3 regions of the Oleiphilus sp. HI0067 genome follow, and region 1 is predicted to be linked to each of the others. Evidence: predicted binding sites of a transcription regulator. Region 1 holds the regulator's gene; each other region holds the start of a gene.
What was found. Region 1 encodes sigma-54, which starts transcription at its own class of promoters, with help from an activator protein. Its sites were predicted from a motif close to TGGCACNNNNNTTGCTNT; they were not measured.
Positions count from the first base shown of each region.

Region 1 (12,412 bases):
TTGATCCGTAGGCAAGCCTTCTAAAGCTTCTTGCAAACGAGATTGAGGCATTTCAAGTTCTGACAATGCGCTAGCTCCAACTTGATCGAAGCGATTCGTCAACTCAAGAACAGCTTCGTCGCCGCGCTTACGCACATCTGAGATAATATCTTTAACTGTACGATGCACAGACTCATCAAGCGCCTCATCCCAAGCGACTAGATCTGCCAGCTTGTCATTAAAATCCGAATCTTTCGAACTTAAGCGTTTGATAGTTAACATAAAATCTCCAAAAACAACTTCTATTTCTCAACAACTACAGGCGTTTCTCAACAGCCTTTGCAAGCAACTCAATAATTGGTTGGATTTGTGCGTGCTTCATTTTCATAGACGCACGATTAACAACTAAGCGAGTACTAATATCGTGAATATGTTCGCGTGGCTCTAGACCATTGGCTTTGAGCGTGTTTCCTGTATCGACGATATCAACGATCTCATCAGCAAGATCAAGTATCGGAGCGAGTTCCATTGCACCATACAATTTAATTATGTCGGCTTGAACGCCCTGTTCCGCGTAAAACTTCTTCGCCAAATTAACGAACTTCGTTGCAACTCGAATTCGACCGGCTGGCGTGTCTTCGCCTTTCTTACCGGCTGTCATCAAACGACACTTAGCAATATGCAGATCTAAAGGCTCATACAAACCTTCAGCGCCGTGCTCCATTAGCACGTCTTTACCTGTCACACCGATATCAGCACCACCATACTGAACATAAGATGGAACATCAGTCGCGCGAATAATAATGAACTTAATATTTTCTACCGTTGTATCAAAAATTAGCTTACGACTAGAGCTTAAGTCCTCTAGAGGCTCAACACCCGCTTCCGCTAACAACGGTAAGGTTTCTTTCAAAATACGCCCTTTAGATAGAGCGATGATCAATGAATCAGACATTCTTTAAATCCGCTATGCAATCAATAAAACCGAGCATTAACCCGGTAGACGCTGGATTTTACCGCCCAGCAATTGCAGTTTTTCTTCAATACATTCGTAACCACGATCGATGTGGTATATGCGATCAACTAAGGTGTTTCCATCAGCCAGTAATCCTGCGATTACAAGACTTGCAGAAGCACGCAAATCTGTTGCCATAACCGGCGCTGCATGAAGTTTTTCAACGCCTGTAATAATCGCAGTGTTGCCTTCGACCTTAATATCAGCGCCCATACGCTGTAGCTCTTGCACGTGCATGAAACGATTTTCAAAAATTGTTTCGGTAATTGAGCCTGAACCTTCAGCGACGCAATTCATTGATACGAATTGCGCTTGCATATCCGTGGGAAAAGCAGGATAAGGCGCTGTTTTAACCGAAACTGCTTTCGGACGTTTACCCTTCATATCTAGTTCGATCCAGTCTTCACCCGTTGTGATTTCTGCACCCGCTTCTTCAAGCTTAACTAATACAGCATCTAGTAAATCTGCTCGTGTATCTTTTAGTTTAACGCGACCGCGTGTTGCTGCTGCTGCAACGAGGTATGTTCCAGTCTCTACACGATCCGGCATTACGTCATAATGCGTGCCTTTTAGGCTCTCGACACCTTCCACTTCAATAACATCAGTACCATGGCCTGTGATCTTGGCACCCATTGCGATCAAGCATTCTGCCAAATCGACAACTTCTGGCTCTCTCGCAGCGTTTTTCAGGATCGTTTTGCCTTCAGCAAGCGCAGCAGCCATTAATAAGTTTTCAGTACCTGTTACGGTGATGACATCGAATACGATGGTTGCGCCTTTCAAGCGTCCATTTGAGCTTGCCTTGATATAGCCATCTTCAACTACTATATCCGCACCCATTGCCTGCAAACCTTTGATGTGCAGATCAACAGGTCGACTACCAATTGCACATCCGCCTGGTAACGAAACATGTGCTTTACCGAAATGAGCTAGCAAAGGACCAAGCACCAAGATAGAGGCGCGCATAGTTTTGACTAGATCATAGGGCGCAGTTAAGTCTTGAATCGTTGTCGCATTGACTTCGACGCTCAATTTCTCGTCAATCAATAACTCAACGCCCATACGTCCCATCAATTCAATCATCGTGGTGATGTCATGAAGATGTGGCAAGTTGCCAATCGAAACAGGTTCATCGGCGAGCAAAGTTGCCGCGAGAATTGGTAAGGCTGCGTTTTTTGCGCCAGAGATGCGAATTTCGCCATCTAACGCGACACCGCCGCCAATCATTAATTTATCCATAGTTGCCTTGTCGTTTTAACTCGAATCGCTTAGCTGTTTTGTTCAGCCCATTCTTCAGGAGTGTAGGTTTGCATAATCACCGCGTGGATCGTTCCATCAACGATATGAGCATTTAAACATCCGTAAACGAGTTGTTGCCTTTTTACTTTATTGAGGCCTGCGAACTCTTGACCAACAGCTCTGAGCTGATAGTGATAACCATCTGTTTCAACAACGACATCCATTTCAGGGTATTGCGCTTTGACGAGCGCTTCAACTTCGCTTGCTTGCATACAAACAACCTGTAAATCTTAAAAATATAGAGAAGAATCGGCCGCGTATGATACAGGATTCACAGCAAGCACTAAAGAAGAAGCTAAGAATTTAGCTTTAAAAGAAAAGAAAGGCCTAATGGCTGAAAATAAACTCCATGCCGCCTACTCGCGCCATATCGAATAAACGAGACGGAGCATTAACAAAATTAAGCTCAACACCGCATTGCTTTGCCGTGCGCAAGAGGCACAAACAGAGTGAAAGTACTTCACTATTGAATGTAGTCAGGTTTTCTAAATTAAGCGACATTGCTGCTGCAGAAGAGGATTTAACATACTCTTCAAGCTGCGTTCTCGCTTCAATAGTTTGTCCACGATCAAACTCGCCGCTTAATACAAGCTCGCTATCTGACATCGAAACCTGAAACATTAGCTCTCTTGCACCTCAGCCTGACTTGCAACAACTTCATCTACATCAATATTTAAATCGACTGACCAGTTGGCAATAACCTCATCTACGTCTCCTTTGCGCAAACGCATTTGAGCTTCGAACTTATCTCTGAAAGCCAAACCTATATTGATACCAAAAACAATAACGTTCTCCATCAACCATTGATCGCTTTTGTTTTTGTACATTGAATACGTTACTGGGTAGACATTTCCGCTTTGCGTAATCACTTCCATATCGACGGAAGCACGCTTATCACTGCGAGGATTCATCGTTGCCTTAACCACCTTCATATTGAAGGATCCTTGCTCGATAATAGCTCTCGTATAACTCTGAAATAAACTTGACTTAAAAGCTTCGACAAAGCGATTACGCTGATCTTTATCTGCACGTTTTGCATATTTTCCCATCACGCGCGCAGCAATTCGACGAAAATCGATAATACCACTGATAGCCTTTTCCATGTTCGCGTAGAACACTTCTGGGTTTGTTTCGTAACCCTCTTTTTCCGCTTCAAAGGTCGCCAATATCTGAGCAACATTTTGCTCAACCGCTTGCTTTACAACATCCGATTCATCCGCATGAACCTTAGCTGTGAACATGGCAACGAGAAGGAAAACAATACCCGCCAATCGTGCACTAAACATATTTTATCTCTTAAATGTCTGCTTGACCCGATGCGAATGCACCGATCAATTTTTCAAGATTTAAGGCTGACTGCGTATCAAAAATAGTATCGCCGTCTTGCAGATACTCTTCATCAGCACCAACACTTATTGCGACAAACTTATCTCCTAACAACCCAGAGGTTTGAATTGACGCAACACTATCAGTCGTCAAGTTATCGACTTCGGCGTAAATTTCCATTTCCACCAAAGCCATTGCAGATTCTTTATCAAGACTTACATCGCTCACGCGACCTATCGCCACACCAGCCATCGAGACACGTCCACGAACAGACAGACCACCCAGATCATCAAATTGGGCATAGACTTTGTACGAGTCTTTTTGTGAATCGAGCGACAGGCCACTAACTTGCAGTGCGAGAAATATCAGAGCGGCCATTCCTGCGACCATAAACAATCCCACAACTAATTCGACTGATTTGTTATACATACATATTCTCATTTAGTTCCATCAAAGCGATCTTTACAGACCACCGAACATCACTGCAGTAAGCAGAAAGTCTAGACCAAGGATAGCTAATGACGAATAAACGACCGTTTTGGTCGTCGCATTACTAATTCCTTCAGAAGTTGGAATCAGATCATAACCTTGAAAAACCGCGATCCAAGTTACAACCAAACCAAACACTACAGCTTTTATCATGCCATTGAGCACGTCAGCATCAAACTCAACTGCCGACTGCATATTTGACCAGAACGCACCATCGTATACGCCTAACCAGTCGACACTCACAAGCATCCCACCGAAAATCCCAACTGCGCTAAAAATTGCAGCTAGTATTGGCAAAGAAATAAAACCCGCCCAAAAACGCGGTGCAATAATATGACGCATCGGGTCAACACCCATCATTTCAAGACTCGATAACTGCTCCGTTGCTTTCATCAACCCGATCTCTGCCGTTAAAGCAGAACCAGCTCGCCCAGCAAAAAGAAGCGCAGTCACGACAGGCCCCAACTCCCTTACAAGTGTTAACGCGACCATTTGCCCTACCGCTTGCTCTGAGCCGTAGTCCACCAAAATGCTATAGCCCTGAAGGCCGATAACCATGCCGATAAACATGCCAGAAACAATGATAATAATGAGAGAGAGCACCCCGACCTGATAGAACTGTTTCACCAACAGCCCCGTCCCTTTACGAGTGAAACTTAAGCCCATAATGGCGCGCAATAAAAACACGCCTGAACGACCGAGAGCCGAAATAAATTCAATACCTGTACGCCCGAGCTTTTGAATGGACTTAACCACGACTACCCCCTAAACCGAGCAGGTCTGAATCATCCACACCAAGCAAGTCATCTTTATAATCTCGCGCAGGAAAATGAAATGGCACAGGCCCGTCAGGTAAACCGTTAACAAATTGCTTAACTAAGGCAGAATCAGAACGACGTAATTCTTCAGGAGAGCCCGCTCCAATCACGCGACCATCGGCAATAACAATCGCGTGATCACAAATACTCAATGACTCAGCAATATCATGAGAAACAAGAACGCTCGTTAGGCCTAGGGTGTCGTTTAATAAACGAATTAGCTGCACAAGAACTCCCATTGCGATCGGGTCCTGCCCCGCAAAAGGCTCGTCATACATAATTAAGGCAGGATCAAGAACGATTGAACGCGCGAGAGCAACACGACGAGTCATACCTCCAGAAAGCTCTGAAGGCTTCATATCACGCGCACCACGCAAACCCACAGCATTGAGCTTCATGATCACGATGTCACGAATCATATCCTCAGGAAGTTTAGTGTGGGCACGCAAAGGAAACGCGACGTTTTCATAGACGGTCAGATCAGAAAAAAGCGCCCCACTCTGAAAAAGCATGCCCATTTTGGCGCGCGCTTTAAATAACTCGTCGCGACCTAAGGTTTGGAAGTCTTGGCCATCTACCAATACTCGACCACCCTCTGGTCGCAGCTGACCACCAATGAGCTTGAGGAGTGTTGTTTTACCAATACCACTAGGCCCCATAATCGCCGTCACTTTTCCTCTCGGAATGCTCAGACTGAGGCCATTGAAGATTTTTCTATACCCGCGGGAGAAGCTAAGATTTTCGACTTCTATATAGGAGGACAAGCGATTTCCTAATTTATTCTAGTGTTCCTTTGAGGCGTCTGATTGTAGCGACCTCAAGAAAGCATTTACAAGTAAAAACTAAACAAAGCAATTACAGGTCTTATTACTTGCACTGTACCGGTAAGTCTCGCAAAATGCGCGCTTTAACAAAACCTTATAAGAGCAATACCCATTGTTAGTATTCAGTTTAGCCGTAATTATCGGTTTGATAATTTTAATTTGGAGTGCGGACAAATTTGTTGAAGGTGCGGTAGCCACGGCACTCAACCTTGGCATGACACCGATGCTTGTTGGTCTAACCATCGTCGCATTTGGCACATCCGCTCCCGAGCTTATCGTATCAGGCATGGCAGCCCTCGAAGGAGCCAGCACACTCGCCGTTGGAAACGCTTTCGGCTCCAACATTGCGAACATAGCACTAGTGCTCGGTGTAACTACGCTCATTTCTGCTATTCCGATTAAGCTCGGAATACTAAAAATTGAACTACCTATACTTTTGATCGCAACAGCGCTCGCAACGATTGTTATCATTGACGGCCTGCTCGATTTCAACGATGGCTTGATCCTTATTGGCATACTCCTCATCTCGCTCATCGCACTCGCTAAACTCTCTTCCTCTTCTTCAGAATTACCTGAGGAAGTACAAGACAATGAACCCATGGCTCAAACCAAAGCGATCACGATTTTGGTCGGAAGCATTGCAGCCCTTATCTTAAGTTCAAGAATGCTCGTTTGGGGGGCAAGTGGCATAGCAAGTTCGCTTGGAATTAGCGATTTGATCATCGGTTTAACCATTGTCGCGATAGGTACAAGCTTGCCCGAATTAGCGGCATCGATTGCTAGCGCATTGAAGGGTCACCATGACCTTGCTCTTGGCAATATCATCGGCTCTAACTTATTTAACCTACTCGCAGTGCTAGCCATCCCAGCACTGATTGCACCGCCATTTATCGAGCAAGCAAACTTGATTCGCGACTATGGATTCATGTTCACGCTCACTTTCGGCCTTGCTCTTGTATGTTTTATCAACCACCTCTTTAAACGAGAGAAAATTGGAAAACTTGCCGGCACAGTGATGCTAAGCAGCTATATTATCTACCTATTCGTTCTTTATCAGGATTCAGCCAGCACAATTGCATGAATTATATAGACTCTGGAAAACGTACAATTGAAATCGAGCGCGATGCAGTAAACGCTTTGCTCGAACGAATCGATAGCTCATTCGAAAAAGCTTGTGAGTTAATGCTTCAGTGCTCTGGCCGAATTGTTGTGACAGGCATGGGCAAATCAGGTCATATCGCCAACAAAATTGCAGCCACTTTAGCAAGCACAGGCACACCTGCATTTTTCGTTCACCCCGGTGAAGCAAGCCATGGCGATCTAGGCATGATCACCAAACAAGATGTTGTGCTTGCCATTTCTAACTCGGGCCAGACGGAAGAAGTGGTAACTATTCTTCCTCTAATCAAACGCATGGGCGCGCCACTCATCAGCATGACAGGCAAGCAAAGCTCCGCACTCGCGACAGCTAGTGATGTTTCATTAGATATAAGCATCAGCAAAGAAGCTTGCCCCCTGGGACTTGCCCCAACATCAAGTACAACCGTGACGCTAGCCCTTGGTGACGCGCTTGCTGTTGCACTTCTTGAAGCTAGAGGCTTTTCAGAAGAAGACTTTGCCTTCTCTCATCCAGGCGGAAGCCTTGGGCGTAAGTTGCTATTGACTGTGGAGCAACTGATGCACACAGGTGACAGAATTCCAGAAGTCAGCCCTGCTACACCCCTGACCGAAGGGCTATTTGAAATATCGGATAAAGGCTTTGGCCTCACAGCGATTGTGAATGATGCTAACGAGATTCAAGGCCTCTTCACAGACGGCGACCTTCGACGCGCCTTTGATGACAAGCTAGATCTTCACAACACAGAGATCTCAAAAGTAATGACCAAGAACTGCAAAACGATTCAGTCTAAGGCGCTCGCCGCCGAAGCATTGCAAGTCATGGAAGAATACAAGATCACAGGGCTTTTGGTATCTGATGAAGAGAACAAACTAGTTGGCGTGATCCATATGCACGACCTTTTGAAAGCGGGTGTCGTATGAACCATTCAATAAACGAAGCAGCGAAAAATGCTGCAAACAAGATCAAACTTTTAGGTCTCGACGTTGATGGCGTATTAAGCGACGGAAAAATTGTTTTTTCTGCTCAAGGCGACGAGCTAAAAGCGTTTTGCACACTCGACGGCCACGGCATTAAGCTCCTCCAACAAAACGGTATTGAAGTTGCCATTATTACGGGCAGGAACTCGCCTCTTGTCGCCCGCAGAGCAAGAGACTTAGGTATCAAGCATTTAGTTCAAGGACGCGAAGACAAAAAGATTGCACTTGATGATATTCGCCAAGAATTGGGACTCGACTGGGAGCAATGCGCCTATATGGGAGATGATTTGCCTGACCTATCTGCCATCAAGCACTGCGGCCTTGGCATCACCGTCCCGAACGCGCATAGCTTTGTGAAAGAACATGCAGACATGTGCACACAAACAAGCGGAGGCCATGGCGCCGTAAGAGAGGCATGCGACTTCATACTATCAGCGCAAGGTTTACTCGACGACATTCATCAATCATTTTTAAAAAAGTGATATGAGCAAAACCTTTAAACGATCAAAATTCTCATTATTGGCGGTCATCTTACTGGTCGGGGTAAGCCTGTTCTACACCAGCGACATTACACAAACTGAGACGCCAGAACTATTCAGCAATGAAAAGAAACCTTTTGCTTTCGCTAACAATACCTACCTACGGGAATTCGGAGAATCAGGCGAACTAGAACTAGAAGTCAAAGCAGATAAGTCTCTCTACTTTAAAGATGATGCCCTGATTACGACAGAATCTCCAACCATTTGGTATACCAATGAGCAAGGCGACAAATTAAGACTTAACGCAGAATCAGGGCAATTTAACGCCGATACTGGAAACCTATATCTAGAGGATCGGGTCAAGCTTTCTCGTACTAGCTCAGAAGGACAAATCACAACAATCCTTACCCAAGACCTGAATATCGATACACGCAATGACTTTATATCTACTGATCGCGAAGTTAGTATTACTCAGGATAAAAGCACGCTTAAATCTATCGGATTAGAAGCATCGCTCAACGATCGAAAAATCGAACTCTCTCAACGCGTTAGAGGTATTTATGACTTGGCGAATTAATAGCCTAGCTCTAGTCACTTTATTTTTACTCACTGCCACGCACAATGCTCACAGCATTGACGTAGATCGAACCCAACCTATTGAAATTGAATCCGACAGTGCCGTGATCGATGATTCACAGGGTTTTTCGACCTATCGCGGCAACGTTATCATTCGCCAGGGTTCGACAACACTCACCGCAGATAACATCAGTGTTTTTGCTCGTGAACGCGCCGTAACACAAATCATTGCGAATGGTACACCCGCGACATTCAAGCAAACAGACGCCAGTAGCAATATTCAAAACACCAGCGGCCAAGCTGAACAAATCACGTATAAAGCAAAAGATGCTGTTTTGATTTTTAACGGCAACGCCACACTCGCCCAGGACACCAATTCGTTTTCCGGAAATCGCATTGAATACGACATCATGGACAAAGCAATTCGCGCCAAAGGGGATCAAGATAGTGGCAAACGAGTGAAGATTCAGTACTTCCCTCAAGCATCTGAGCCTTCAAGTGAAAACTCCGATTCACAAACCAACGACAATCTAGACCAAGCGAATCCTAATGAAGACACTTCAAGCTAAGCATCTTGCTAAAGCCTACAAAAAACGACAAGTTGTTATCGACGTATCGCTTGAAATCAAAACAGGACAAATTGTTGGCTTGCTTGGTCCGAACGGCGCGGGTAAGACTACCTGCTTTTACATGATCGTTGGCCTAGTATCCAAGGATAAGGGCCAAATCCTCATTGATGACAGAGACATTAGCAACATGCCAATGCATGGGCGCGCAAAAGCCGGTATTGGTTACTTACCACAAGAAGCATCAATATTTCGAAAACTTACTGTATATGAAAATATTCTGAGCGTTCTGCAAACGAGAAAAGAATTAAGCAAGGCCGAACAACGCGAAAAAGCCGATCAATTACTAAAAGAATTTCATATAGAACATATTCGCGACAGCCAAGGTATGGCTTTATCCGGGGGCGAGCGCCGTCGCGTCGAGATTGCGAGAGCTCTCGCAATGGAGCCAGATTTCATTCTACTAGATGAACCTTTTGCAGGGGTTGATCCAATTTCAGTAAGCGACATCAAGCAAATAGTGCGACAAGTTCGCGACCGAGATATTGGCGTACTTATCACCGACCACAACGTGAGAGAGACCTTAGACATTTGCGAACAAGCCTATATTGTTGGCAATGGACACATCATTGCATCAGGCTCGTCTGAGCAAGTATTAGAGAACAAAAAGGTGCGCGAGGTTTACCTTGGCGATGAATTTACAATTTAAAACCAAATTCCCTGTGCAATTACCAGTGAAAAAAGGTTTAACTAAGTTCATCAAAAACTCGTTCAAATTCTTCTCGGAAGTTCTTAAAATAGAAGATATGACATTACGTGCTGGACAAGCACATAGAGAATTCGTTCGACAATGACAAAAACACTGAAAAAGTTAGGATGACCGACTGATGGTAATGAAGGCATCCCTACAACTCAAAATGGGGCAAAGTCTTACAATGACGCCCCAGCTGCAGCAGGCTATTAAACTGCTTCAGCTATCGACTCTAGATCTTCAGGCGGAAATCCAAGAAGCATTGGAATCAAACCCAATGCTAGAAATGATTGAAGACAGTCCTGAGACGCCAAATAGCGAGTCAGAGCAAAATTCAAAAAATGAACAATCTAGCGAAGTATCAAATTCAGAAGTCGAGCCATCACGAGATCTTCACGAAAGCGAACGCGATGAATTTAGCGATTCGATACCAACCGATTTACCTGTCGATACTGCATGGGAAGACATCTACCAAACAAGTGGCCCAGCAAGCTCTGGCACAATGCCAGATGAGAACGACAGCGATTTCGAAAGCAGAAATTCAATTAGCGAGTCTCTGAATGATCACCTGCTATGGCAACTTAATCTAACACCATTTTCTGACCGCGATCGTTTAATTGCAGAAACAATTATTGATGCGATTGACATGGAAGGCTATCTACAAAATACCATTGAAGATATTCATCAAGGTCTATTTAACGAAGAAGATGAAGATCCAGTCGAACTAGAAGAAGTTCACGCAGTTCTGAAGCGTGTTCAACATTTTGACCCAGCAGGCGTGGGCGCAAAAGACCTTCAAGAATGTCTAATGCTTCAGTTACGTCAACTAGATCCCGACACTGAGTGGCTACCGCAAGCCAAGCTTGTCGTCAGCCACTATATCAATCTGCTGGGTAGTCGCGATTACGCACAGCTCATCAGAAGAAGTCGTCTTAAAGAAGACGATTTGAAAGAAGTTCTTCGCTTGATCCAATCGCTAAACCCTCGCCCAGGCGAGTCAGTGATTCAAGCGGAACCAGAATACGTTGTTCCCGACGTCGTGGTGAAAAAGGTAAATGGGCGCTGGAAAGTAGAGCTCAATCCAGAAATCGCACCTAAGATTCGCGTAAACAACAGCTACGCTGGCTTTATAAAACGTGCAGATAATAGCAACGACAACAACTTCATGAAGGACCAACTTCAAGAAGCTAAGTGGTTTATAAAAAGCCTCCAAAGCAGAAACGAGACTTTGCTCAAAGTTGCAAGCAAAATTGTTGCACATCAACAAGGCTTTTTAGACTATGGTGAAGAAGCAATGAAACCGCTTATTCTCCATGATATAGCCCAAGCAGTTGATATGCATGAATCCACAATTTCTCGCGTAACAACGCAAAAGTATATGCACACACCGCGTGGCATCTTTGAGCTGAAGTACTTCTTCTCAAGCCATGTTGGGACGACTTCTGGCGGCGAATGCTCATCGACGGCAATACGCGCTATCATTAAAAAATTAATTGCTGCTGAAAATCCTAAGAAACCTCTTAGCGACAGCAAAATTGCAGACCTACTCAAAGATCAAGGCATTAACGTTGCTCGCCGTACTATTGCAAAGTACCGCGAAGCGATGTCAATCCCGCCTTCTAACGAAAGGAAGCGTTTAATGTAAGAAGCTGTATATTCGCAAGACTTGTTAGAAGCATCCGCGGAAATTTCTTCCGCAAAAAACCAACAAGGAGACATTTATGCAAGTAAACATCACCGGTCACCACGTTGAACTAACAGATTCAATGAAAAACTACGTTACTGACAAGCTAGAGAAGCTTGAGCGTCACGTGGACGGTATAACAAATGTGCAGGTCACCCTTTCAGTGGAAAAGCTAAGACAAATTGCGGAAGCCACACTTCACATTAGCGGCGCAGACATTCACGGTACTGCAGAAGACGAAGATATGTATACATCTATCGATAAGCTTATAGACAAGCTTGATCGACAGATACTGAAACACAAAGAAAAACAAGTTGCGCGCTCGCATGGGGCCGTGTAGCTACTCGTAGTATTGGAAGAAAAATGAACGAAGGTTCAATTACTATTAGCTCTATTCTTGTTCCGGGACTGACTCGCGTCAGTTTCCCGGGCACTAGCAAGAAAAAAACACTAGAGCATATCGCAGCTGCAATTTCACAAGAAATCCCCGAGCTGTCTGAAGAAGATTT
Region 1 is NZ_LWFI01001277.1:2,360-14,771, reverse strand. It holds gene hisD (histidinol dehydrogenase) at 1-261, opposite strand, end outside; gene hisG (ATP phosphoribosyltransferase) at 296-934, opposite strand; gene murA (UDP-N-acetylglucosamine 1-carboxyvinyltransferase) at 971-2,233, opposite strand; gene A3739_RS19700 (BolA family protein) at 2,263-2,505, opposite strand; gene A3739_RS19695 (STAS domain-containing protein) at 2,621-2,914, opposite strand; gene A3739_RS19690 (phospholipid-binding protein MlaC) at 2,914-3,579, opposite strand; gene mlaD (outer membrane lipid asymmetry maintenance protein MlaD) at 3,590-4,048, opposite strand; gene mlaE (lipid asymmetry maintenance ABC transporter permease subunit MlaE) at 4,082-4,864, opposite strand; gene A3739_RS19675 (ABC transporter ATP-binding protein) at 4,857-5,690, opposite strand; gene A3739_RS19670 (calcium/sodium antiporter) at 5,863-6,831, shown strand; gene A3739_RS19665 (KpsF/GutQ family sugar-phosphate isomerase) at 6,828-7,790, shown strand; gene A3739_RS19660 (HAD family hydrolase) at 7,787-8,329, shown strand; gene lptC (LPS export ABC transporter periplasmic protein LptC) at 8,331-8,903, shown strand; gene lptA (lipopolysaccharide transport periplasmic protein LptA) at 8,887-9,471, shown strand; gene lptB (LPS export ABC transporter ATP-binding protein) at 9,452-10,177, shown strand; gene A3739_RS19640 (RNA polymerase factor sigma-54) at 10,362-11,864, shown strand; gene hpf (ribosome hibernation-promoting factor, HPF/YfiA family) at 11,941-12,243, shown strand; gene ptsN (PTS IIA-like nitrogen regulatory protein PtsN) at 12,267-12,412, shown strand, end outside.

Region 2 (8,904 bases), on a different contig from region 1:
GCTTGCGCGCACACGGCTTCAAGATCAACCGCGCGTTTACGAGGTGCGATAAGTAATGATCGAATGAGTTGAATGGGAACAGAATGCTGACGCTTCAAAGTACACCTAGTTTTTATTCTATACATCAAATGACAACCTAGACCTGAAGCCTAAGCTCTTACCATTCATTGTAAACAAACGCGCTCTAGTGTGAATGTGTTTTTAAAAACAATCGCTTGATATCTTCAACCACAAGATAGTTAATCGGCACTAATATCAGGGTAATCAAGGTCGCGAACAAGATCCCAAAGCCTAAGGATACCGCCATAGGTATCAAGAATTGTGCTTGTGTCGATTTTTCAAACAACAAAGGCATTAATCCGATAAAGGTCGTCAGTGACGTCAATATCACAGGCCTAAAGCGTGACGCTGCAGCAATGCGCACGGTATGATGAATCGCCATCCCTTCAGCGCGCTTTTTATTGACGAAATCAACGAGCACCAAGCTATCGTTTACCACAACACCAATAAGAGCGAGCATACCGAGCAAACTAATTAAGGTAAGATCCATCCCCATAATGAAATGACCACCAATCGCACCTATTGCTCCGAAGGGAATCACAGACATCACAATAAACGGCTGAAAGTAGGACTTGAACGGAATCGCCAATAAGCAGTACACGACAAATCCGACGAACAGTAACCCGTATTTCAAGCTTCCAAAGGACTGACTTTGCTCCTTGGCCTCACCTTCTAACAAGTACGTAATTCCAGGATATGCAGCTAACTCAAGGTCTAAGAAATCTCTTAACTCTTGATTCAAAATCAACATGTTGGTGTTTTGCTTGTCGACATCAGCCTGCACATTGATCGTACGCTTACCGTCTTTACGAAGAATCGACAAGGGACTGATCGATGGAGACAGATCAGCAATAGCCCCCAAGCGCACGCGTTCACCGGTAGGCGTCGTGATTAATACATCGCGCAATTTAGCGACACTCTGACGCTCGTCAATGGGATAACGCAATACAACCTTTATGTCGTCTTGCCCACGTTGAATGCGCTGCACCTCGAGCCCAAAGAAGATATTCCTCACTTGTGATACAACTTGCTGCCTAGTCAATCCCAACACATGCGCTTCTTTGCGTAAATTGATGTCTAAGGCTTGCTTGCCATCAGAGAAGGTATCACTGACATCAAATACACTAGGATAAGACGCGAGCTTTTCTTTCAATTTGTCGGCGATTGCCGATAGCTCATCGAAGTCATCACCACGTAATTCGATATCGATAGGATCACTGACACGACCAATTTCGGCGCGATAGGTCAGTCCGTCAGCACCAGGAATAGTACCTACGAGGCGGCGCCATTCATTGACCAGTTCTCGACTAGATATCGCCAGAGAGCGATCTTCAGGTGCTGTAATTTCAAACATTACCCGACCAATATTACTGCCTGATGAGCTACCCGCAGAGCCTGTTGTCGCCATAATGTTCTCGATAATCGATTCATCACTAACGGGGTCGATATACTTGTCTTGTAATACTTGTGCCTGCTCTAGCATGAAGACGACGTGTTGATCGGTAACAGGCGCTGGGGTACCGGTTGGCATCGTTAACGAGGCTCTTGCCACTTCACTCTGCACTTTAGGGAAAAATATGAAACGCATTAAACCGGAACTCAGCGCACTGCTGAGTATAAAGAGTAAGCAAATAGCAAAGGTCAAACACGCGTAGCGATACCGCAAGGCGACGCTAAGCATTGGCTGATAGAAGCGTAATATAAAGCGCTCAAACCCGATTGCAAAACGTTCCTGCAACGCTAGCAACTTACCCATTAAGGTATCGCTTTGAGAACGATGAATTCTGATGTTCTTGAGGTGCGCTGGGAGTATTAACTTCGATTCAATTAGTGAAAATAAAAGAATCGGTATGACCACCACAGGGATTGCAGCAAACAGTTGACCACGAACACCTTCAATAAAAGCAATGGGCATGAACGCAGCGATAGTGGTGAGGATCCCGAATGTCACTGGAACAGCAACTTCCTGCGTTCCATTGATAACGGCCTCGATACCGCTCTCGGATTTTCTTAGATGCGAGTATATGTTCTCGCCCGTGACAATCGCATCATCAACCACAATCCCTAGAATTAAGATGAAGCCAAATAGCGAAATGATATTAATGCTCACGCCAAAAAACGGCATGACAAAAAAGGCACCCATAAAGGTGACAGGAATACCGATACAAACCCAAAATGCGATCGCGGGGCGTAAAAACAAAGTCAGCAGCAACATCACAAGAATACCGCCTTGTATCGCACTGTCGCTTAAAGTCTTGAGACGCTTTTTGACGATATTAGATCGATCTCGCCATGCGGTTAGTTGCAACAACTGGTTTTGATCTTCACTGCGCGTTGCTATGTAGTCTTTTACCTTATCGGCAACATCAATCGCACTTTCGTCGCCAACACGATAGATCTCAATCAGGGCCGCTGGTTTAACGTTGAAACGCGTAATACTTACATCCTCGACAAAACCGTCGACGATATCTGCAACGTCACCCAAGCGAATGACTCCGCCAGTATTACTAGTACGGATAACAATACGGCTAAACTCATCCGCCCCATAAGCCTGACCACTTGAGCGAAGCAATATGTCGCCGCCTACTGTTTTAATTGCTCCAGCAGACAAATCGAGTGAGGCCTCTCGTATACGCGAAGCGATTTCTTCAAGAGTAATGCCGTAACGCTCTATTACTTGCTCACGCACGTAGATAGACACTTCATAATCGCGCACACCATCAAGCTCAACTTGGCTTACGCCAGTAATTGCAAGCAAGTCGTCCCGAATACTAATTGCTTCTTGTCGCAATTCACGCTCGGCAAGATCACCGTATACAGCCAAGCCAATGACTTCGCGTTGACGTTTCACCAAGGAGACAATAGGGCGTTCCGCATCAGCGGGTAAGTTATTGACACTATCAATACGGTTTTTAACCTCAGCTAATAGCGTTTGCGGATCATATCGCTCATCGACTTCAATATTGACCTGAGCCACTCCCTCAGTCGAGCGACTCGACAATGCGGCGATACCTTCGAGATCATCAACCGCTTGCTCTAGTTTGGTTGAGACAGAGCTTTCAATATCTTTTGGCAATGCCCCAGGCACGGCTACGCTAGCCTGAATAATTCGAGGTTCTATGCTAGGAAATACTTCAAGAGGAATATTTAGTTTTAAAGAGCCCAATCCAATCAGAACGATTGTGAGCATCAATAAGTTTGCTGCGACACTATTGCGCGCGAACCAAGCAATCATTCAGCAACCTTTATCAACGTACCAGATGAAAGTTGCCCTAATGCCGTAGTGATTAACATGTCACCTGCTTTAAGTCCCTCGCCGATCACTGAATACGTATCGTCTTGATGAATAACCTTCACAGTGCGGCGCTCAAGCTGATCTAATGAATCGCCTGTTGCTAGGTACACATATTCATTTTGATATATAAGTGAATTGGGAATGACGATAATGTCGCGCAGTACCTGGCCTGTAATTGTCGCAGACACATATTGATCAGGGAGCAGCGCAAGGCGCTCTTGAGTTTGATCAAAGGGAGAGTCTACTCTAGCGACGAGCGTAACCTGCTGAGTTTGCGTATCAACACCAGCCTCTAATCTCTGGAATGTCGCAGGCCAAAGAACTTTGCTCTGATCTGAACTTGATAACAAAGTGTTTTCAACAACAATGGACAAGACCTCACCTAGGCTTCCTTCAGCAGCTAGTATATTCAACTCATTTGCGTTCACTGGTAGCTTTACGATACCTGCATTCGTACTAAAACCTTCACCGAGCAAAGTGTTAGTAGAGACCACCTCACCTTGCCTAACGTTCGCATTTCGTATCAAACCATCAAAGCCTGCACGCACCTTCGTGCGCTCAAGATTTAACTTAGCCGTATCAAGCGCAACATTTGCCGCACTCAAACGTGATTCAGCAGCTTTAACATGAGGGATACGCAACACGTAATCTTGCGCTTTTTGATTTGGATTACGCTTATTCCAATCTGTCAGCGCTTGTTGCGCTCGGGCTTTTTCGTCTTCTAGGTTAAGCTTCGACGCCGAGAGTTCAGCCTGAGCTTGAGCCACTGCACTCACGAAACTTACGTCATCAATCTCAAGTAATACATCGTCTGAACGAACCCGCTCGCCGTTTTTGAAGCGCGGGTTCTTGGTCACGACGTGCCCCGCAACAAGAGCATGAATCTTATAATCAAACTCAGGCTCAATAAGGCCAAAAGAACGAAGCTGCACTTGGTGGTCTTTTAACTCAAGCTTTTCGACCGATACGGTCAATGCACGAGACTGCACAACAGCGCCGCTTGTCGCTTCAGGTTTGGATAAGCCAAACCAAAAAATCAACAAAAATGTGAGGGCGATAATGCCGAGAATGACGGTAACCTGTTTCATTTACTCTCCAACAAACACGCTCAAGCTTACGAGCTCGGGCTAAATGAAAAATCAAACTAAGAAAAATACGATAGACGTACAACTTAATCTTCGCTTAAGATTTGGCCACAAGTTTAAAACGATGCAGCTGTTTGGTCGTGATTTGCCTCAACTCCGAGTACAAATCTGCGGCGAATGCACACAACAACAATAAACAGACAGCGGAAAATGAAAAAGATTCCATCCCACTCGCATCAAAATAATCGAAGACAAACTACGAAGTTAAGGCGTTTCATATATGGCGTCATCGCTTTCTCAATATTGTTATCGTACACCTACATTGCTCAGCAGCACGCCCCAAAACCACCAATAGTCGCGAGCGATACCGATTCAAAATCAAAGTGATAAGCCATATACTGCGCGCATTCATTTACCAGCACAGAAGCGGATATGTCACTTTCTTTAGAACAGCTAACGCATAAACTCGAAGAGCTCGAGATGAAGCTTGCATTTCAGGACGATACGATAGACACATTAAATCAGATTGTCACAAAGCAAAGCCGCGATATTCAAGATTTATGGACCGCAAACAAAGTCCTCAAACAGAGCTTAAATGAAATGAAATCGGGCAATGAAGATAACGCCCCAGAGCCACCACCTCCGCATTATTGATATGCTCAGACTTATTAAGGCACGGTCTCATGGACAGCGTAAATCAGTCCTACACCAAAAATTGCGATTTACAAATCATTAGTGCATTTAATACACTCTACCGCGCATGGATGCGACCAAATACGTAGAAGGATTCTACTCAACTCTTTACCAATCGGTAAAAGCGCTCCATGTGTCATTTAACAAGGAGCAGTTATGTTTAAAATCAAAACCTTTATTTCACTAGTCTTTGCCAGCGTGTTGGCCGTTGTGCTTTTACACAGCACAGTTGCTTACGCACAAGAAGCAAACCAAACCTCGGAAGCGTCCGTTCAATCACCCTTAAATATCAACGAAGCAGACGCGCAAACGATTGCGAGTAATTTAAAAGGAATCGGAGTGAAAAAAGCTGAAGCGATTATTCAATATCGAAAGAGCTACGGCCCATTTCATGACGTCGAGGAACTTAAAGAAGTAAAAGGAATTGGAAAAAGTATATTAGAAAAGAATAAGCACTTGATTGTAGCTAAGTAAAAACCAAAAGGCCTTTTAGGGTCAGATATAGCAAGATCTGACCCATGTTTTAACTACAAGCGGATGGCAAAAAACGTACTGGGATGCTTGAAGACGTTGCAGTCACTGTCCCGCTAGAAACACACGCCCATATTCCATCCGAAGCACGCTGCAATTGCAAAGTAGCTCCAGCTAAGCCAACACCTACATTTTTCAAAGCACAGCTAATACCACCATTGGACGTAAGCAGAGTTAGCGTACAATACTCACTACTTGCTGAGGTCATACCAACATACCCTCCGGAACCGGGCGTTAACGATGGAGTTTCTCCCTCATTAACAGCAACCTCATAGGTGATTTTTAGCGATGCTAATTCTGAAAATGCACTAGTTAACTGTGACTTTGAAACATAATCCTGATAAGCCGGAATAGCGACAGAAGCCAAAATACCAATTATCGCAACAACGATCATTAGTTCAATTAAAGTAAAACCTTTGACCTTTTTTATATCCATATCACTTACCAATTAAAAAGTTCTTTATTGTTATGAGGTCCAAATATCGTTCGCCATTAAGCCAAAAACGTGGGCCTTGCATGGCCGGAGCAAAAGGATCCATTAGCGAATAGCTTATGCCGATCAATATCACATATGCAACAACGATAAACAAAAGCGTGATGGCTAGCATAGTCGTTAAAATCGTACTTCGGGACGAACCTTGAGTCGAGGTTTTTAATGACATAATTCGCAAGTCACTTTGACGGGAAATAGACCCTAAATAAAGCCCGAGAAACAAACCCCAAAATACAAATAACAGGCACTGAGCCATTGGCATAACGATCACACCAGAAACCAATGAAAGCATCAAAGCGCCTAAAAAAGACATAAAGGCAATATCAATCAGCTCAACCGCTCTATTCGCCTTCAATCGTCCTCGATACAACGACAAGGTCCAAAGCACTATGCCAATCATCGCAACTGTAGCAACTCCGCCCCATTCAACTAACAATTCCAAAATTGAATTATGCGGGTGGCTGAGCATTATCAATTTAACCGGTGCTTCGAATAAACCCGGCCCGATACCAACAAGTAAGTGCATCAAACTAAGCTGATCGATAGTCGCCAACCATAGAGGTATGCGACCACCATCGTTTACTGTAATTAATTGTTTTGCCGACTCATCAAAACTCGACATATACAAAAGAACGCACATTAAAGCGTAAGCAGCTACAGACACCAACAACCCTTTTACCGCCATGCGCTTATCAAAAAATGCGATAAACAATAGGGTAAGCGCCCACACCAAACTAATCCCTAATCCGCCGCCCAAGTACATCAATAGCAAATTGCCGAATAGCATTAGCAAAGCAAGCCGTCCGAAACGCTCACTCCATGAGAAAAATAATAAAGCCGGCAGTACAAACACCTGAACCTGATTAAAGAAGCGAATATTATCGAAACCAAAATAAACAACCGATGGAACGATCTTACCGCCATCGCTAGCAGCAAAAAATAAGTACAACAGCGCATAGCAGATCAGCGAGCTATGCGTAACAACGAGCGCTACAAACACCTGTTTAACAAAGGTAGTCGAACTATTGATCGCGACAAATATCGCCAAGCCAAATAAGAGAAAAAAGTGCAATACGTACAAAAACGAATTCACGGGCTCGATAGAGAGCATTGCCGAGACCAAGCCAAAACTGATAAAGACCAGCCCCCCAAGTAAAGGCAATTTAAATCTACAAACAAAATCGTTGGCCTTGTTGCGACCGGAGATTAAAGAGAAAACGAGGAAAAAAGTAGCAAACACAAGAACTATAGCTTCAAGTAAACGCTGTCGTTCAAAAAAGCTATAGGTAAAGCTTGGTGCTAATGGAAAGAAAGCAAAAAACAGAAAAACCGTAATGACAATTAACAAAATACGTTGAGATTTCATCATCCTAAACGCTCTCTTTCTTATTGATCGTCATAAGTGGCAGACATAAAAAAAGAGGGCGTAGCCCTCTTTCTCATACCAGTCATCTATTAGCTGCAAGAACCTGGCTTGTATTTCTCTGGGAATGCAACAGAGTTGATATTACCACCTGTTGCGCAAGACCATAGACCAGTCGCCGCATCGCGGTTTAAAGTAAGCGTTGCGCCAGTAACAGCAGTCGAACCGTCAAGAGTACAAGTAATCGCAGTAGTACCCGTTAGAGCTAGGCCGCAATATGTTCCGCCGTTCGCTGTTTGACCGATAAAGCCTGCGTCAGTTGCCGTTAATGATGGAGTATCACCACTGTTAACTGCGACTTCAAACTGTGTCTTAAGTGCCGACAACTCTGCTAATGCTGCAGTTGTTTCAGATTTAATGGTGTAATCCTGGTATGCAGGAATCGCTACTGCTGCCAAAATACCGATAATCGCAACAACGATCATCAATTCAATAAGCGTAAAACCTTTCTGTACTGTTTGCATTGCTTTGTTCATTATCAATCTCCAATTGCTCTATGAGCGAATAATAATTTTTTTCTAAGCCGCTTGGGCGTTATTGACTGCTTTGAGACCTTTCCTTTCAAACTGCAAAAAAGTTCTCAAAGCAGTCATCAAGCGCGTCTAATACTAACGTTAGCAGCACCCATGCCAAGCGCAAGAAAATATTTTATTTTTATTTAAAAGCAATGACTTATGGAGTTTTAAGAGAAACAACTATAAGAGTAAATAATCTATAACGAACGACTTGCGATAGCAATAAGTGACGCAATTTGTCACTTCTTACACAGCCGCGACACTAGAAGATTCAGATTTAACTCTCCACATCAAACTGAAGTCACAGACTACCGAACACCTAAACTAGCTTTAACGCCACATATTGCCCCTTACTAGGTAGAATCTCTTTTAAAAACCGAAACTTGCTCTACAATTTTTAAATAGCAGATGAATTAACGCACGTAAGCTAATAATAAATACGCGCATTTAATTCTGCTTATTGAATTAGAACACCTATAAGTAAGAGAACACTATGGCAAGCAATGCCCCAACAAACTTAACTGGACTCGCCCGCAAATTCGTTCTTGATCAAATTATTGATGAAGACACCGCGTTAAATGCACAAACGCATGCGATCGAAAACAACATTCCTCTAATCACGCATCTCGTTTCAGAGAACTTAGCAAATGCTAAAGCCATTGCGTTTTCGGCTGCAGAGGAATTTGGTGTTCCAGTTCTAGACCTTGGAGCATTTCTAAAAGAATCGTTTCCAGAAAAGCTTGTAGACGAGAAACTTATTCGCAAACATCGCGCACTCCCCTTATATGTGCGCGGCAATAGACTATTTA
Region 2 is NZ_LWFI01000900.1:1,316-10,219, forward strand. It holds gene A3739_RS10280 (AraC family transcriptional regulator) at 1-98, opposite strand, end outside; gene A3739_RS10285 (efflux RND transporter permease subunit) at 185-3,295, opposite strand; gene A3739_RS10290 (efflux RND transporter periplasmic adaptor subunit) at 3,292-4,443, opposite strand; gene A3739_RS10295 (SlyX family protein) at 4,873-5,094, shown strand; gene A3739_RS10300 (ComEA family DNA-binding protein) at 5,290-5,607, shown strand; gene A3739_RS10305 (pilin) at 5,657-6,100, opposite strand; gene A3739_RS10310 (hypothetical protein) at 6,102-7,526, opposite strand; gene A3739_RS10315 (pilin) at 7,613-8,056, opposite strand; partial or broken gene A3739_RS10320 (type IV-A pilus assembly ATPase PilB) at 8,589-8,904, shown strand, end outside.
Region 2: the regulator sigma-54 is predicted to act here: its motif matches at 8,195-8,212, upstream of A3739_RS10315 (pilin).

Region 3 (11,088 bases), on a different contig from region 1:
AAGCGGGTATTCACTTCTAAGAAATAGAATTGGTGCGTATCGGCATCAACAAGAAACTCAACCGTGCCTGCATTGCGATAACTTACCTGAGACAATAAAGCCTCAGCGGTTTGATGCAGCTCTGCTGCAAGCTCTGCGGGTAAATTTGGCGCAGGACATTCTTCCACGACCTTTTGGTTACGACGCTGGCTAGAGCAATCGCGCTCTCCAATGGCTAAGGCATTGCCTTGTCCATCACCAAACACCTGAACCTCAATATGACGCGCGCGTGCAATGAATTTCTCGATGAAAACACCATCATCCGCAAAGTTATTCGCACCAAGTCGTTTTACAGAATCATAAGCTTGCTCGAGTTCTTCAGGACCTAAACACACTTGCATGCCGATGCCACCGCCACCAGCGGTGCTTTTGAGCATGATCGGATAAGCAATGTTTTCAGCAACACGCAGCGCTTCATCCAAGCTTGGTAATAATTCCGACCCCGATAACAAGGGTACGTTTGCTTTTTGGGCTAGCTCACGCGCTTTGTGCTTGAGTCCAAAGACTTGAATCTGTTCTGGCGTCGGCCCGCTAAACGCGATGCCTTCAGATTCGCAACGCTCTACAAATCTCGGGTTTTCGCTAAGAAAACCATATCCGGGGTGGATCGCTTGTGCACCCGACTCTTTGGCAATGGCGATAATTTTATCGATATCAAGATAGGTGTCAGCGGCAGGGCCATCACCTAAGCAGTAAGACTCACTAGCTTGACGAACATGAAGGCTTTGGGCGTCGCTCTGCGCGTAGATCGCAACTGACGCGACATTCAATTCGTTCAGAGTGCGAATGATGCGTGCGGCAATAGCTCCACGATTCGCAATCAATACTTTGTTGAACATAGATCATCGTGTCGGGCCGTCCCGCATGAAAATACAACAGTGGTCGTCCACTGAGGTTGCTGTGCGTTTAGGCCGCGCTCGACCAGACTAAATATTCAATAGGCGTGGGGTTGTAGCCATTGCAAGGGTTGTTAAGTTGCGGACAATTCGAAATAAGCACCACCACGTCCATCTCGGCGCGTAGCTCGACATATTTCCCAGCGCCAGAAATACCATCTTCGAAGGTTAAATCGCCCTCTTCTGTGACAGGGACGTTCATAAAGAAATTGATGTTATGACTGATATCGCGCTTCGTAATTCCGTACTGAGGATTCTCGGCAATCGCCAACATCCAGCTATCACGACAGGCGTGCATGCAACGCTTTTCGAGGTCATAGCGCACAGTATTGCTTTCCGTCGCACAAGCACCACCAAGGGTGTCGTGACGACCGCAAGTGTCAGCAACAATTTCAAGCATCACGTTATTAAAATTTGATCGAAGCTCTGAACCTGCAGTGAGGTAAACAGCACCCTGCTCGCGCACAGTATCCATCGCGCTGTAACGTTCAGTCGGGTTGTGTGCATTAAAAAACAAGGTGTCAGCGGCTTGGTTGCCTTCTAGGTCTAGAATACGGATGATTTCTCCCGCATTGACCACACCAATGTAATAGTCCCCTGCATCAACCACTTGTCGGGTCAGTGCATTTTCAGGAAGTAATGTGCTCTCAATAATCATGGCGTGCCCCCTAAGCCCAACTGATACAAGGCATTGTTTGCAAATCCTCGTCCATTTTCAGGGCGGAAATTCTTACAGTAATCATCTTCGGTGACAGGCAATGCCTCACCCAATTCAATTTTTACGTCCATTGTTGGGTAGCTTGAAGACTGATCTAAAGGATGTGGGCAGGTATGCAGCACAACAATGGAATCTATCTCCATACGCAAAGTCACTGAAGCACCTTGTGTATCTGCCGAGGCATCAAGTGCCATCTGACCTTCAGAATTTACCGAGACCTTACTAAACCAATTAATGTTTGCCGCCAAATCTGCGGGGCCCAAACCATATTTCGCAAGCTCTACTAAGGTCGCGTCGTGCCCATTTTGCAGCCAATCATTTCGATCTGTTTGATAGTCACGCGCACCCCAGCGCGCCTCAATATGAGAGGCATGAGAATTACCACAAACTGATTCGTGCCAGCCGAGAGAATCCTCAACGATCGAAGCGAAAATTCGCCCCATATCTGAATACAAGCAATTGCCTTTTGTGAGTTTAAATGTGTGCTGGCACTTGAGGGTATCAGGCGCGTTGTAGCGCTCTAATAAGTCCTCGGGGTTATAAAACAACATTCCAACGTTGGCGCCGCCAAGTAAGTCTGTTAGTCGTAAAATCGTGCCTTTACGTAAGCGAAAAGACCAATGTGAGCCTTCCGCAATTTGAGTGGTGTAAGAAATAGAACGGATGTACTCGCTCATAACTTGTCCTTACTTTCTTTTTTAATAGATGTAGCCGCGCAAAACACGACTGATTGCTAATGTCTCTTATTACTTCGATCTAAATAGGCTTATGCAACCTGTTGCGGAACAGGCCGAATGTCATCATCGATTTCTCGATATAGGTCATGATCAACCTGTCCTACCGCCAAATCGTAGGTAATGCCCGCGCCAAAGCGCTGAGGCGCTTGCTCGTCATGACGTAACTTATCGAAGACCCACAAACGTGTGCCAAGATAAAAACCTTCTTTCAGGTCATGTGTGACCATGAAGATAGTCAGCTTGTGCTCTTTCCATAGCTTGAGCACCAATGCGTGCATATCTGCACGTATACCCGGATCAAGCGCACCAAAAGGTTCATCCAATAACAGAATTCTCGGTTTACCAAGCAAGGCTTGTGCAATGGCCAAACGCTGCTTCATGCCACCAGATAACTCATGCGGGTATTTGTCGACCGCATAACTCAAGCCAACTTGATCTAGTATTTCTAAGGCTTCTTTTACCGCTTCTCTTCGCGCTTTGCCGAACAGCAAACCCGTAAAACCTTTACGCTGAAAACCTTTGCTTGTCACAACGTTTTCTAAAACCGTCATGTGCGGAAACACCGAATACTGCTGAAACACAATGCCCCGATCAGCTCCGGGTTCATTCGGGATAGGTTTGCCATCGAGCAAGATTTCTCCGCGGCTTGGCTCAACAGTTCCCAGTAACATGTTTAAGAAGGTGCTTTTGCCGCAGCCAGACGTGCCAACTAAGGTGACAAATTCACCCTGCTGTACGGTAACATCGAGCCCTTCAAGAACGACATTGTCGCCATAGGTTTTCCAAACCTTGTTCACCTGAAGCATCGGGGTATCAGACGTTTTTTCTATTGCTGAAGAATCAATCATGCTCATTGTCTTATGCTCTCTCATTCCAAGGGAACAACGTTTTGTTCAAGTGCTTTAAGCCTTGATCGATAAAGAACGCGAGCACAGTAATCCATGCGACATACGGCAAGATCACATCCATCGCCATATAACGTCTTACCAAGAAGATGCGGTAACCAAGCCCATCGGTTGAGGCTACGGCTTCAGCAGCAATCAGAAACAGCCACCCAGCACCTAACGATAAGCGCACTGCATCAATCAGTTTTGGAAGGATTTGTGGCAGTACCACACGCATTAAAATCTGACTCGTATTGGCACCTAAAGTCTGTGCTTTAACGAGTTGCTCGGGCGGAATCTCTTGTGTTCGTCGTTGAATATCACGCGCAATAAACGGCGTAATGCCGATGGCAATCAAGACAACTTTCGAGAGCTCACCTAGACCAAAAACGATGAACAAAATTGGCAGGATGGCTAAAGGAGGAATCAGTGAAACAACCGTCAGTAAAGGAGATACCCAAGCGGTAAACAAAGGCAAAGCGCCCGTTATTACTCCAACAAACAAGCCAATGGCCGCAGCGATTAATACACCTAGGCCAAGACGTGTGAGACTACTCGCTGTGTCCTGCCAAAAAACATAGTCGCCTGTGCGCTTGCTCGGTTCCAAGGCCATTCTTGATAAACCATCTCCAATCTGACTAAAACTCGGGAGGAGCTTGTCATTAGGATTCACTTCTAAACGCGCATCCGAACTCACCATATAAAGCACGATCATTAGCACGAAAGGTAGCAAGCCTAAGAACACTTTGAATGTTCTATCTGGCGTCTGGTTTATCAGTTTCTTCATGGCCTTGGCCTCACATCAATACAGGCATTCGTTTATGCTCTATAGCTTGCCGTCAGCAGCCATCTGCATGTAGCTTGGGTCAAAACGGAACTTCACGTTTGATGCATCACCGAAGGTACCTTTTGGCATTTCAATTCCGATAAATCCTGCATCTGGAGCACCTTCACCTAACAAGCCATGCTTGAAAGAAAACTCCGCAACATTTTCCATGGTGCTCACAAGAGCATCGCTATTTGTTAGTTCAAGAGCTTGCGCTGGCGTGTAGAACATTTCAGTACTTGCTAACTGTGCTTCATAACCAGTCAAGTCAGTACCTGATGCTTCTGCCATGTACGTTTTTGCTGAAGTCGCTGCATCATCAGAGCCACTCATTAAGCCCATGATTTCGTACCATGCACCCACTAAAGCTCTCCCAAGATCAGGGTTCGCAGCCAAGGTCTCTGTATTTATCACAAGCAAATCGATGATTTCACCTGGAATCATTGAAGAGTCGAATACTTTAGTGCTGTTTGGCATCGCTTCGATTTCGCTGAGCAAGGGATTCCATGTTGCAACCGATGTAACGTCATCTGTGCCATAAACAGCAACCATGTCTGCATCAGAGGTATTCACAACAGTGAGATCTTTTTCGGTTAAACCAACCGTTTCAAGACCACGTGCTAGCAAGTAATGCGATACGCTCAACTCAACCAAGTTAACGTTTTGGCCTTTGATGTCAGCTAGGGAATCTTTGCCTTTCAACACGATACCGTCGTTACCATTTGAGAAGTCACCAACTACGAGCGCCGTGCTATCTACACCACCTGCGGCTGGAATCGTAAGGGCATCCATGTTTGTCATCGTACAAGCCGCGAACTCGCCTGCAGAGTATTGGTTGATCGACTCGATGTAGTCATTAATCTGAACGACCTCAATATCGATACCGTATTTGTCGCCCCATTTCTTCACGATGCCTTGCTCGGCGCCATACGCCCAAGGCATCCAGCCGACATAAATCGACCAGCAAATTTTGAAGCTATCAGAAGCTTGTGAGACAGATGAAAGTGAGAACGCAAGAAGAAGTGCTGCGATACGTTTCATGGATTACCTCTCTTTTTGTTTGTATTACACGGAGTACCCTCGGCATACACCAAGCAAGTCTCCCGGGCTTTTATCCCGCCGTGTAACCCATGCTCTTCTCAGAGGAGAGGTCGAATGCTCTCGGACCAGTCGTTAAGCGATTGGCTGTTTGCCTTATTTTGCTTAACCGGAACCCTAGCGTTCTATTTGAAAACCAAATTGTGTTGCCCGGTATGACAAGGGTACGGACAGGTAGTGAGTTGCAAACGCTGCGCCAAGGAGTATTTTTTTATATATTTCATATATTTAAAAAATACTGAGGCCTAATCTAGTTCAGTAAACGATGCGCTCGAGCACCAGAATTATGCGCACCATAACACTGCGCACCAAAATAACTCATCACTCTATTTCGACATGAGCGAACGCGTACCATCCATGACAAGTGAAAAATGAAATTCCAAAACATCGCCTGAGTAATATGAATCGGCTTTGACTTGAGATAGCTCAAGTACCGGATTGCAATGCTTTGAAATACTGTAAAAAATAATCAGTGTTGATCAGCATGAACGAACAACAAACGCTCTCAAGAAAAGCCAATCTTCCTCTACTTCTCTTCCATGGTTTGGGAACCATACTCGGTGCAGGAATTTATGTTCTTGTCGGGAAAATAGCCGCAACGTCAGGAACACTCGCCCCCCTTGCATTCTTGGTCGCAGCTATTGTTGCAGGGATTACGGCACTCAGTTACTGCCAGCTGGTTGTCATGTTTCCCAAACGCTCGGGTGAAACGCATTATGTTGATGCGGCATTTCAACAACCCTTTCTAACGCGTGTCATTGGCTTACTCGTGGTCTTTACGGGCATTGTGTCTTGCGCAACGCTCGCCAATGGCTTCGTTGGCTATTTGCAGTCTTTTTATCCAATCGAAAGTTGGATTGCGATTTGTATCGTGGTGATAGAAATGAGTGCGATCGCTTTTTATGGCATTGCTGAATCACTATGGGCCGCAACAATCGTCACCCTTATTGAGATATCAGGTCTGGCTTTAGTCGTTTTTTATGGCGGCAGTCAGGTCGAACTCACAACCACCTCACTCAACGAACTATTTGTTCCGACTTCGACAAATGATTTCGGTTTAATTTTAGCCGGTGCTTTTCTAACCTTTTATGCATTCATTGGATTTGAAGACATGGTCAATATTGTTGAAGAGGTCAAAGAACCTGAACGCACGATGCCGCGTGCGATTATTCTCGCTTTGTTAATATCTTCGGTGATCTACATTGCTGTCGCGGTTGTGGCCATACTAGCCATGCCAATGGCAGAATTAGCCAATTCAGAGGCCCCTTTAAGAGCACTGTTAGAACGTTATGACACTAATCTAGGAAAATGGATTTCAGTGATCAGTTTATTTGCCATTATCAACGGGGTTCTCACCCAAATTATTATGGCATCGCGCGTACTTTACGGCATGGCGAATCAACAACGTGTACCACAAGTATTTGGCCTCATTTCTGAGAAAACCAAAACACCTTGGTTCGCGACATTCGCCGTAACTGGGGTAGTTTTAATGTTTGCCCTCGCGCTACCGCTCGTCACACTTGCTTCTTACAGAAGCTTTATTGTGCTGTGTGTTTTTACTCTCGTGAACGCATCTTTGGTTGTACTCAGACGAAACAAAATGACGAAAGACTTCACGTTAAAAACACCCGCTTACCCTTTGTTAGGAACCATTATCTGCATCGCCTTGCTCATCTTTAAAATCGCATATTAACGCTAGTTTGACGCACGATACTTAGGTAAGCTGACGCAAAACAAATTCCTTAGCTGTCAGCCCTCCTATGAAATTAACCACTACCCTCACGTGCCGAGATCATACATCGTTATTGATCAGTGAATTTAGCCCTGAAAATCCCCCACTCGGCACCATCGTTATTGCAAGTGCCTTCGGTGTAAACCAAAGTTTTTATTGGCCAATGGCCGAGTTCTTTGTCAAACAAGGCTATAAAGTGCTTTGCTTTGATTATCGAGGAACGGGCGATAACGAATCGCTAACGCGAGAAGACTTTGAGCTGAGTGAGTGGGGAACACAAGACATAGAAGGCGTGCTGCGTTATGCCATATCAAAGACCGATCAGGTGTATTTCATTGGCCATAGTATTGGCGGACAACTACTCGCCTTAGCCCCTTCGAGCGAGCAGCTTAAAAGTGCAGTATTTGTTGCCGCGAGCGCGCCCTACTGGAAGCGATGGCCACGCCTTGCGGATGGACTAAAAATTCGCGTCAATATTGGTTTTATCCTACCCATCGTAAGCAGAATTTATTCGCCATTCCCTGCTGACAAATTCGGGCTAGGCAATCAAAACCTGCCTTCAAAAGCCGTACAACAGTGGGCTAAATGGATGAGTAAACCAAACTATTTGCTGGATCCGAGTTTCGGGCTTGATTGCTCTCGTTTTTATTCAATGCAAATACCTATTTTGTCTTACGCATTCTCTGACGATGCGCTCGCGCCGAAAGAAAACATTAACCATCTTTTGCGTCAGTTCCACGAAGCTGATTGCGAACTAAAACTAGTTAAACCCAAAGATGTGGACGCGAAACACATCGGCCATACTGGAATGTTTAAAGCTAAATTTGAAAGCACCTTATGGAAAGAAACATTCGAGTTTCTGACAGCACACAACTAATACCCACTTCATTAAAAAATAAGAATAAGGCAACGATCATGAATCAGTATTTAAAGATGTTTGAACAAATGGGCGGAGAAGGCTTTTCAAAGGGCATTGCAACGGTTGCACCCTACTTCGAAAGCATCGACCCTTTGGTGACCGTATTACGCCCTGGCTATTGCGAAATGATTCTGAAGAACCAGAAGAAAGTGCAGAATCATCTTGGTTGTATACATGCCATCGCTATGTGCAATGCTGCAGAACTCGTTGGCGGAGTTACAACCGAAGTCTCAACACCAGAAGGTACACGCTGGATACCAGAAGGCATGAGCGTGAAATACCTCGTGAAGGCCAAAACCGACTTGATCGTAAAGTGTGAAGCTGACGATATTGATTTCACACAAGACGGAAAAATAGATGTGCCCGTCGCCGCCTATAACGACGAGGGCGTGAAGTGCTTTACAGCACTAATCACGATGAATGTGAAGCGTTAGTAGCGCAAAGACCACGACAAACCAAAGGTCCGCGCATCATTCAAGTTGAAATCATCACTGATTAAACCAACGTTCCACGCCTGCGACTGTAAATTGAGTTCTAGTGCCTGCGTTTTTAGATCAATGACAGTTTTAACACCGAGACTTTCAGTAACTTTATAGCCGAAACCCAAGGACGGGTAGGTATAATCATCATAGTGAAAAACACCTGCATAAACGTCCCAGAGTTCATCAAAACCGTATAAAAACTCTGCATCGTATCGAGGTTCGAGTTTTAAACGGTGATCACGATAGTCTTCAACGCCAGTCAAAATGGGTTTTACGTCAATCAACCCCTCAGGCGATATACTTAAACGGTTAGATGTCGCATTGGCGGCAGTATAGGGTGCCTCTTTTATAGTGATTTCATTGACCACATCTAGAAAAGATATTGATAGCGCGAGACTATCAGTTAGTTTTGATTGCACATGAAAATCAAGGGTGTAACCGTAGCCTTTAGGTCTACGAGCAATTCGATCAAGAAGCTTATCTTTGCTGTATACGTAGTCTAGAGCTATGTCGCCCACGTAATCATCATCAGTAACTTCAACACGGCCATCGATAAAGCCCTGCATATAGCTTGTGACTTGTAACCAGCTTGCGTCAGCACTGATCTTAATGTCGTTATTTACTTTATATTGATACCCTAACTTCAAGCCGGTGGAACGCATGTGTAAAACATCAAGATACAAGTCATAAGTCCGGTTCGTCTCGATAGGTTTGTCATTCTTTTCCCGAAAAACGAGCTCTGCAACGTCCTCAGTATAATTTAGCGTGTAGTCGTACCGAGCGACAGCCGCTAGTTTAAGCCCCTTATATACTCCACCGATTTCCCAAATATTGTGAGTAAAAGAATGCTCACCTCCATCGAAGTCCTCACCCTCAAACTCATCTAAAACAATCTGGGTAATCGATGACGTCTGACTGTGCCCGTAGAGATTTGCGTCAAAATAAAACTCAGTTTCGTTCGCTTGGAGTACGGAGCTAAACGAAATAATAAAAAAAGAAAAAGATATTAAATATCGAAACATCACTACAACTTAAAAAGAGGCCGAAGCCTCTTTAAAAAATGAATTAAAAGGATAATTAAGCGCTAGAACAGGGATTCGAGTTCTAACTTATCGGGATTACTCTCGTCTGCATAGATCAGCAAATCAACACCGTTGCGCTGTTCATACCAACCGTACAAGAAGTCACGTTCATCGGTAACTCCATCGCGATTTGAGTCCAAGCGCATTTCTACGGAAATTTCTTCTTCACCAGGATCAACATAAGTATCAATTCCTAGCTTTATTTGAATACCCTCCGCTGGTTTCTCTAGATATAGATCACCTACGTAATATGTATCTTCATATCGAGAAGAAAATAATAAAAAATCATAATCAATACTGCCGTGAAGTTTGATCCAATGGCCAGGATAAGAGAGATTAAGTGCTATATCAGCGAAAAACTGCGAAGTCGTATCGAAAGAAAAGTCCACAACAACCACATCAGAAACACCGGATAAACTGGCACTAAAACGCAAGTCAGCACTAATTCCTAGAAATTCATTATTGTTATCATCACCATCAAAATAGACCTCATTTGACTCGTAGTAACAAGAATAGGACTTATGACACTTATCCAATAAAATGGCCCAATCACTTAAATTAGAATCATCGAGAGAGATATCCAGCCCAAGTAAAAAGTTTTCGCCTGACTGGTTTCCAGCACTCCCCATCAAAGATAAAGTCGCTTCGCTGAATTCTTCTACATAAATATGGTTGAAGTACATATCATATAAGTACTCTTGGCCCTCATACTCGACTACCTCTTTGTAAAAGCCATTTGACTTCTCTTTAGAGATCACAAAGTCTCTGAGCGAAAGATCGATCTGCCCTACAAATGTTAAAGGGTCTGGAATATCTTCTGTTTCTATTTGAGAAACGCTTGCATTTAATTGAGCATCAAGTTCTGAAATTGTCCAATCTGACTGGTGCAACAATATGCGTTCAAACGAATATTCGTCACTATACGTCTGAACAGCTATCTCTTCTCTGACACTCCCCCAATAAAAAGCACGAACAAAACTTTCACTAAGGGTCAGTTCAACTGTATTTGAAACAATAGATCCTTGCAGCGCCATATCAATAACACCGTGATGCGTTTCATTATTCACTTTATCCGCTTGATCTTTTGGATCGTCAAAAATAGTCATGTCACCATTCTCAAAAGACTGCTCAACAAGAGCCAACGCATTTAATTGGACCGACACATCAACCGGCAAAGTGCGTGGAATATCTTTACGACGCACCATAACATCATCGTTCACAGAAAAAGTGCGGGCGCCTTCCTCGTCTACAGTTACGTTAACTATAATAATGCTTTGATCTCGCTCATCTACAATTTCAGTACTCCCTGCAGGGATAGTAAGCTCTGCTAAATCGGGATTCCCCATTTCATATGTTTTAAGAATTGCTTCCAGCGATTTCATAATAGCTTTATAAGCATACTCAGCATCTTCCGAGCTCATCATTGATGCAGCATCAAGCTGAAACTCAAAGCCATCCAACACATAGCCTACAGATTGCAACTGAGTGCCTTCAGGGTCTTCAATAATTGAAGAATCAATGGCTACTCCTAGCTCACGAACCTCTTCGACAAAACCTTTAATTTTCTCGACTCCCTCGATGAGATTTGAGTCACTCGGGACTCCTATCGAACCAAAATCAGCGGGTTCTTGGCTATCAGCTAGCGCTGCAGCAAAATTGAAATCTCCGAAAGCAT
Region 3 is NZ_LWFI01000069.1:245-11,332, forward strand. It holds partial or broken gene A3739_RS01115 (biotin carboxylase N-terminal domain-containing protein) at 1-878, opposite strand, end outside; gene A3739_RS01120 (urea amidolyase associated protein UAAP2) at 946-1,593, opposite strand; gene A3739_RS01125 (urea amidolyase associated protein UAAP1) at 1,590-2,330, opposite strand; gene A3739_RS01130 (ABC transporter ATP-binding protein) at 2,420-3,238, opposite strand; gene A3739_RS01135 (ABC transporter permease) at 3,249-4,061, opposite strand; gene A3739_RS01140 (putative urea ABC transporter substrate-binding protein) at 4,101-5,141, opposite strand; guanidine-I (ykkC/yxkD leader) riboswitch at 5,199-5,330, opposite strand; gene A3739_RS01145 (APC family permease) at 5,683-6,891, shown strand; gene A3739_RS01150 (alpha/beta fold hydrolase) at 6,959-7,807, shown strand; gene A3739_RS01155 (hotdog fold domain-containing protein) at 7,846-8,283, shown strand; gene A3739_RS01160 (hypothetical protein) at 8,280-9,353, opposite strand; gene A3739_RS01165 (hypothetical protein) at 9,416-11,088, opposite strand, start outside.
Region 3: the regulator sigma-54 is predicted to act here: its motif matches at 5,380-5,397, upstream of A3739_RS01140 (putative urea ABC transporter substrate-binding protein).